DNA from 2 places in the Pseudobacillus sp. FSL P4-0506 genome. Region 1 is predicted to be linked to the other one. Evidence: predicted binding sites of a transcription regulator. Region 1 holds the regulator's gene; the other holds the start of a gene.

Evidence for each region. The regulator NrdR, encoded in region 1, represses ribonucleotide reductase genes. The targets are predictions, from matches to a motif close to AACACNATATATNGTGTT.
Region 2: the regulator NrdR is predicted to act here: its motif matches at 1,650-1,667, upstream of MKZ02_RS09790 (vitamin B12-dependent ribonucleotide reductase).

The regions. Positions count from the first base shown of each region.
Region 1 is NZ_JBBOOI010000001.1:1,666,352-1,669,775, reverse strand. It holds gene dnaI (primosomal protein DnaI) at 1-231, opposite strand, end outside; gene MKZ02_RS08185 (replication initiation and membrane attachment family protein) at 218-1,618, opposite strand; gene nrdR (transcriptional regulator NrdR) at 1,704-2,162, opposite strand; gene speD (adenosylmethionine decarboxylase) at 2,279-2,656, opposite strand; gene MKZ02_RS08170 (glyceraldehyde-3-phosphate dehydrogenase) at 2,942-3,424, opposite strand, start outside.
Region 2 is NZ_JBBOOI010000001.1:1,987,201-1,990,624, forward strand. It holds gene MKZ02_RS09780 (rhodanese-like domain-containing protein) at 61-381, opposite strand; gene MKZ02_RS09785 (lipoate--protein ligase family protein) at 593-1,429, shown strand; gene MKZ02_RS09790 (vitamin B12-dependent ribonucleotide reductase) at 1,748-3,424, shown strand, end outside.

The sequences.
Region 1 (3,424 bases):
CACACACTCGCTTAAACTTGGACATTTTTCACAGGAAAAGCTTTGGGTTTTATATTCATAAAGTTTCATTAAATTTCTATCTAGCACGTCCGGCGTTATTTGACTTTGATGCTCAAGCAAAAATGATTGGACTGCCGGGTCACTTAAAATTTCCTGGCGCGTTTTTTCATAACGAGCTTTAAAGTCCGGAGATTTTGTCAATTTGTTCAACGTTTCATCAATTCGTTTCATCGCTGCTCGTCACCTGCCTTTTCAATCTCCTGTTTTTAATTTTTTCCTCAAGCTCCCGCCGTTTCGCTTCCAACTCTTCATTCTTTTCAGAAGCAGGCTCTTTTGCTTTCTCTTCTTCATAGAACCAGTCAGGCAGTTTTTCCGTACGTATGACTCGTTGTTTCGGTTGTTGCTTGTTTTTGGCCCATTCCGCATACTGGCGATGTTCATTTTTCGCAAGTTCCATCGCATCTCTTACTGTTTTTACTTTTTTCCGCGCCCAATGGGAAGCAATTTTTTCCACGTAACTTTTCGTCAATTTCATGTCAGTCTTTAACATGACATATTGGATCAGTACATTTGCGACACCTGCTGGCAATTTATGCTGAAACAAAACACCCTCGATCACTTGCATATCCGAACTTGAGGGGAGGCTTCCTGAAATATCGATGAGTAGCTGCCGCGGAGATACGGTCTCCAAATAATAAATCAGTTCTTCTTCTTTTGTCTCCGGTTCGCTTTGGATAGTACGCAATGCCGCCGGTTGAGCTAGATGAATAAGCTCAGGAAGCTTCTCATCCCGCTCCAACTGGTACCAATCACGTGCTGATTTACGCAACACTTCAATATCAATCTCGTCTTTTTCATCTACTGCTGTAAGCAGTAAATTTTTCATTTCTAGCGGTTCAATGCCATACAGGTAAGCCAGCTTTACGATCGTTTCTTTCACAAGAGGTGTCATTGCTGACTTGGATACCATCATGCCTTGAAGGGAGCTTTCCAGCAAGCTGAAATCAAACTGATCCACTTTTAGAGAAACCCCTCTTCTGTCCGGCTTAGTCATAAACAGCTTGTCTTCAGGGAGAAGGCTGTCTTCTATAACATCCTGATCTAGTGGTGGCGGACCAGCAGAAAACACTTCTTGGAAGTCTTTTGTGATTTCTATATGATCCTCTGTACAGGACACGTCATCAGAAAAAAATTCTTTTAATCTTAAAAAGTGGGCACGGCCGATTTTACGATAAAGAAACACATTAAGCATGCCGTCGTTAAAGAATTGTTCTGGTGTGAGCGGCGGCTGAAGTTCATATACAAATTCACGCAAATCACCATTTTTTCGAATGAATGTTTTTAGTAACCCCAATGCTTCCAGCTTTAGACGTGCCTCATAAATTTCCTGAAGATTTTTATCAAGAAAGTTCATTAAATGATAATGATTAGCTATTCGAGAACGAAGTCGATTTTCTTCTACCTCTGCCCAGAGAGTCATATATAAACTAAAACAGGTGGTGCCGAGGAGCGGTTGATACAAGAACGTTAAAATGCGCCGGTCGGCTTCATGGAGGGTGCCGTGTAAACACACTATGTATTCATCCACCGGCTGTATTTCGTTCCAATGTCTTTTCATGTTAACCATCTAACCTTTCAGTGTTGAAACTTCTTTTGCTGACCGATGAAAAAAAGCTAGAGAACGGGTCGTTGCCTCCAGCCTGCTATTCTTCTTTTTTAATTAACTCTTTCAATTCATCCAAAAATACATTAATATCCTTAAATTGGCGGTAAACAGAAGCAAAGCGAACATAAGCTACTTCGTCAATATCTGCCAGGCGGTCCATGACCATTTCACCAATCTTTTCCGATTGAATCTCTGAAAACCCACAACTTCTGATTTCTTTTTCTACATCCATTGTTAATTTTTCAAGCTGTTCGAGTGAAACCGGACGCTTTTCACAGGCTTTGATGAGCCCGCGCAGAAGCTTTTCGCGATTAAACTCCTCCCTTGTACCTTCTTTCTTTACGACAATTAACGGTAAATCTTCCACCTTTTCAAAAGTCGTAAACCGGTAAGCACAAGATTCACATTCACGGCGTCTGCGGATGGAGCGCGCTTCATCTACAGGCCTTGAATCGATTACACGGGTGCCATTATGCTGGCAGGCCGGACACTTCATTCTACCAACTCCGATTATAAATTGATTACTCTCATCATATTAAAAAGAAACAAAATGCACAAGGCAAGATCCCCTAAATAAATGAAAGAGGTGTATGCTTGTGCATACACCTCTCTTTATAACACACTTGCTTCTTGCTTCATTTGTACAGGGCCCATTCCCCGAGGCATTTCGATTTTTTCCTGTGTTTCTGCCTCTAACGCCTCTGCAATGTAATTAGCCGCAATGTTTGGATCAAGGTCTCCGCAAGTATAGACATCAATGCTTGCGTAGCCATGTTCTGGAAAGCTGTGAATCGTTAAATGCGACTCGGAAATAATGACGACTCCACTCACGCCTTGAGGAGCGAATTTGTGAAACGCCACTTCCCGGATTTCAGCACCTGATTTTAATGCAGCATCCACAAAGATTTGTTCAATAGTTTCCATATCATTCAATTTTTCAAGATTGCATCCCCAAAGTTCTGCAATTACGTGACGACCCATAGTATCCATGATCGCTTCCCCCTTTTACAATTTTTAGAAGATTCGTTGTAAAAGTATAACCACCACGGGGGAAAGTTAGTCCGAAGAGGTCCTAACCCTTTAAGCGGTTATTTATTTCACGAAGATTAGTATACTGTGAACAGTTTAATTTTGCAACATCTTGTCAGACATTTTTCCGAAGGATTTTTTTAGAAAATTCTACATACAAATAAAGGAAGCAACTAAATCCCGCAGACAATTATCTGCGGGATTCATTTACTCTTACACGATTAATCGTATTCCTTTATAGACAAATTATGCAGTTACTTCAACTTTTTTTTTCATATTTTCAGCAACATAGTTCACTAAATCAACGACACGGCAAGAGTAGCCCCATTCATTGTCATACCAAGCTAGAACTTTCACTTTTGTTCCTTCCATTACGATCGTCGATAAACCGTCGATAATAGAAGAATGAGGATTTGTATTGAAATCAACAGATACTAATGGTTCTGTTGTAAATTCAATAATCCCATTTAGTGGGCCTTCAGAAGCTCTGATGAAGGTGTCATTTACCTCATCTACTGTAACTTCACGCTTCAAATCAACAACAAGGTCAACTAAAGAAACATTGGAAGTTGGTACACGCAACGCCATGCCGTGAATTTTTCCTTTTAATTCAGGCAGAACTAGCGATAATGCTTTAGCCGCTCCTGTAGATGTCGGAATGATTGATTGGGCACATGCACGAGCACGACGTAAATCTTTGTGTGGATTGTCGATGTTATTTTGATCATT
Region 2 (3,424 bases), 320 kb from region 1:
ATAAGACTATTCCGAACCCCTTTTGTCGACAAACTGAAACTGCCTCTTTGAGGCAGTTTTTTACTTGCTTTTCACTTTTCCAGTCCAGCTTTTAAAGCCGCCTTGCAGGTGATAAAGGTCACGGTAGCCTTTTTTGTATAACGTTTGAGCCGCTCTGCCGCTGCGCAGGCCGCTTTGGCAATACAGATACACTGGCTTGTCTGGGCGGATTTCTTTCATGCGCGTTTTCATTTGTGTAAGCGGAATGTTGCGTGCGCCTAAAATATGGCCGGCTTCAAATTCGTTCGGTTCACGGACGTCAATGAGCTGAGCTTTACGGTAACCTTTAATGAACTCTTCCTGCGAGAGCGATTGGACCGCTTTTTTCCGGGAAAAATACATATATAAAGTATACAGAATAATGGCGCCTAAAATGGCAGCTATTGTATAAAGCAATGGATACACCCCTTCCTTGTAAACATGCACTGTTATCTATTATAAACGTGGGGAAAGGAAGAATCAAAAGAAATAAACGAGTGATAACTCTTTGTTTTTGTCTCTGCTTTTGATACACTAAGTGGGTGAATTTATCATAAAAAGGGCGGCAATCATCATGGAAAAAGAGATTTGGAAATTTGTTGATTCCGGACGCCAAACAGCAGAGTTCAATATGGCAATGGATGAGGCGCTGCTGGAATGGCATAGCGAGGGAAAAATCCCGCCAGTTATTCGTTTTTATGGCTGGGAACCGGCTGCGTTGTCAATCGGCTATTTTCAAAAAGCGACAAAAGAAATAGATCTGGATGCGGTAAAACAGCATGGCCTCGGTTTTGTCCGTCGTCCAACCGGCGGAAGAGGCGTGCTTCATGAGCATGAACTGACGTACAGTGTGATCGTGACGGAAGAGCATCCGAACATGCCTGCAGGTGTAACAGAGGCATACCGAGTCATATCTGAGGGGATTTTAAAAGGATTCCATCATCTTGGACTGGAGGCTTACTTTGCTGTTCCCCGGACAGACGAAGAGAAGAACAGTTTAAAGAACCCGCGCTCTTCGGTCTGCTTTGATGCACCTAGCTGGTATGAACTTGTAGTTGAAGGCCGGAAGGTAGCAGGAAGTGCACAAACAAGGCAAAAAGGTGTTATCTTGCAGCACGGGTCTATTTTGTTGGATCTTGATGAAGACAAATTGTTTAGCTTATTTACCTATCCAAATGAGCGCGTGAAAGAGCGGATGCAACGGGCGTTTAAAAGCAAAGCGGTTGCCATCAATGCGATCAGTCCCCATAAGGTGACTTATGATATGGCTGGGACAGCCTTCAAAAAAGGATTTGAGGAAGGGCTTGGAGTAGAACTTCAGCCATATGAGTTTACTGCAGAGGAAATTGCTTATATTGAACAGCTCGCGAAGGAAAAATACGCTTCAGATGAATGGAATTTTAAAAGATGAATCATCAGGCGGAAGAGAAACTAGCCTTTAGGCTTGTTCTCTTTTTTTGCGAAAAAAAGAAAATAAGTGGAACAAAGAGCAAGCTTGAAAATTTTTCTTATGCCGGTAATATTGCTGTTTTCCTTAGTGAAACCTCGTTTTTATTGCTGAAGGCAGCCGTTTTTCGGCTTGACAAAAAAATGTTTTTAACTCAATATATAGTAATGTATCAAGAAAAACAAACACAATATATTGTGTTTGTTTAGTTTTTAGTCACAAAGCATGGGTATATAATGTTTGAATGACCGTGAAATATGTAGAAGAAAAGGAGCTGTGATTATGTCTGTTGCGTCACAAAAGAATATGTCCCTCAACATCGACAGATTGAACAAAGACATCAGCGTCTTCCCTCAAGTTCATCCTGTCACCTCTGATATGAAAATCACTCATAAAGGGGTTTCACGTCTTGTAATGATCGACCGCTATTCGTTTAAAGACACAGAGAAAGTCACGTTAACGGAAGGCGATTTTGTTGTGTTAACGATTAAAGAGGATCCAAAGTTCCCGGCACGGGGAATTGGCTTCATTACTAGCATTGACTGGCAGAAGAAAAAAGCAGAGGTGCTTGTCGATGAAGAATTCCGTGGGGCCCTAGATGACCCCGAAGAACAGGAAACAGGCCTCATTCGCCGTCCTCTTGATGTGATTGAAAAGCCTCTGGAAATTTACTACGAGCAAATTGCTAAGCGAAACGCAACAGGTCTTGCCTCTGTAGAAAAAACTGAAGAGAAGCGAAAAGAGTGGTTCGAGAAATTTTATCAAGAGCTTGTGAACTTAAACTTTATTCCAGCGGGGCGTGTTCTTTATGGAGCGGGAGCACAGACGGATGTAACTTACTTTAACTGTTACGTTATGCCGTTTGTTCCTGATTCACGCGAAGGCATTTCTGAACATCGTAAGCAAGTAATGGAAATTATGAGCCGCGGCGGCGGTGTCGGCACGAACGGTTCTACCCTTCGTCCGCGCAACACGCTTGCCAAAGGCGTTAACGGAAAATCATCCGGATCTGTTTCTTGGTTGGATGACATTGCGAAACTGACACACCTTGTTGAGCAGGGCGGATCGAGACGCGGTGCTCAAATGATTATGTTAGCCGACTGGCATCCAGATATTGTAGAATTTATCATTTCCAAAATGCAAAATCCGCGTATTTTACGCTATTTGCTTGAAAATACAGAAGACGAACAGATCAAAAAAGCGGCGAAGGACAAGTTGAACTTCAAACCGCTCACTGAACGCGAAGAAGCGATGTATCAGGGCGTTGTAAATTATAAAAACATCCCTGGCTATGGTGGCTTCAGTGCTGAAATTATTAAAGAAGCAGAAGAGAAGTTACGAACAGGCGGAACATATACTGTCCATAATCCTGAATTTTTAACAGGAGCTAACATCTCCATTTGCTTAACGAAAGAATTCATGGAGGCAGTCGAGAAAGATACGGAATATGAATTGCGCTTCCCGTCCGTAGAAACGTACAGCAAAGAAGAAATGGCCTATTACAATGAAAATTGGCATAAAGTCGGCGATGTACGCGAATGGGAGAAACAAGGACATGCCGTGCGTACATACCGTAAGATCAAGGCTCGCGAACTATGGAACTTGATCAATGTTTGTGCAACATACTCCGCGGAACCAGGCATTTTCTTTATTGATAATGCTAACGACATGACGAATGCTAAGGCATATGGCCAACAAGTAGTAGCGACAAATCCATGTGGAGAGCAACCGCTCGCACCGTTTTCCGTCTGTAACTTAGCGGCAGTGAACCTGGCAGAAATGGCAGACAAAGAAACAAAAACAGTTAATTTTGAAAAGCTGAAAGAAACCGTCCGCACAGGAGTAAGAATGCAAGATAATGTGATCGATGCGACTCCTTACTTCTTGGAGGAAAACAAAAAACAAGCACTTGGCGAGCGCCGTGTCGGCTTGGGCGTTATGGGGCTTGCTGACTTATTA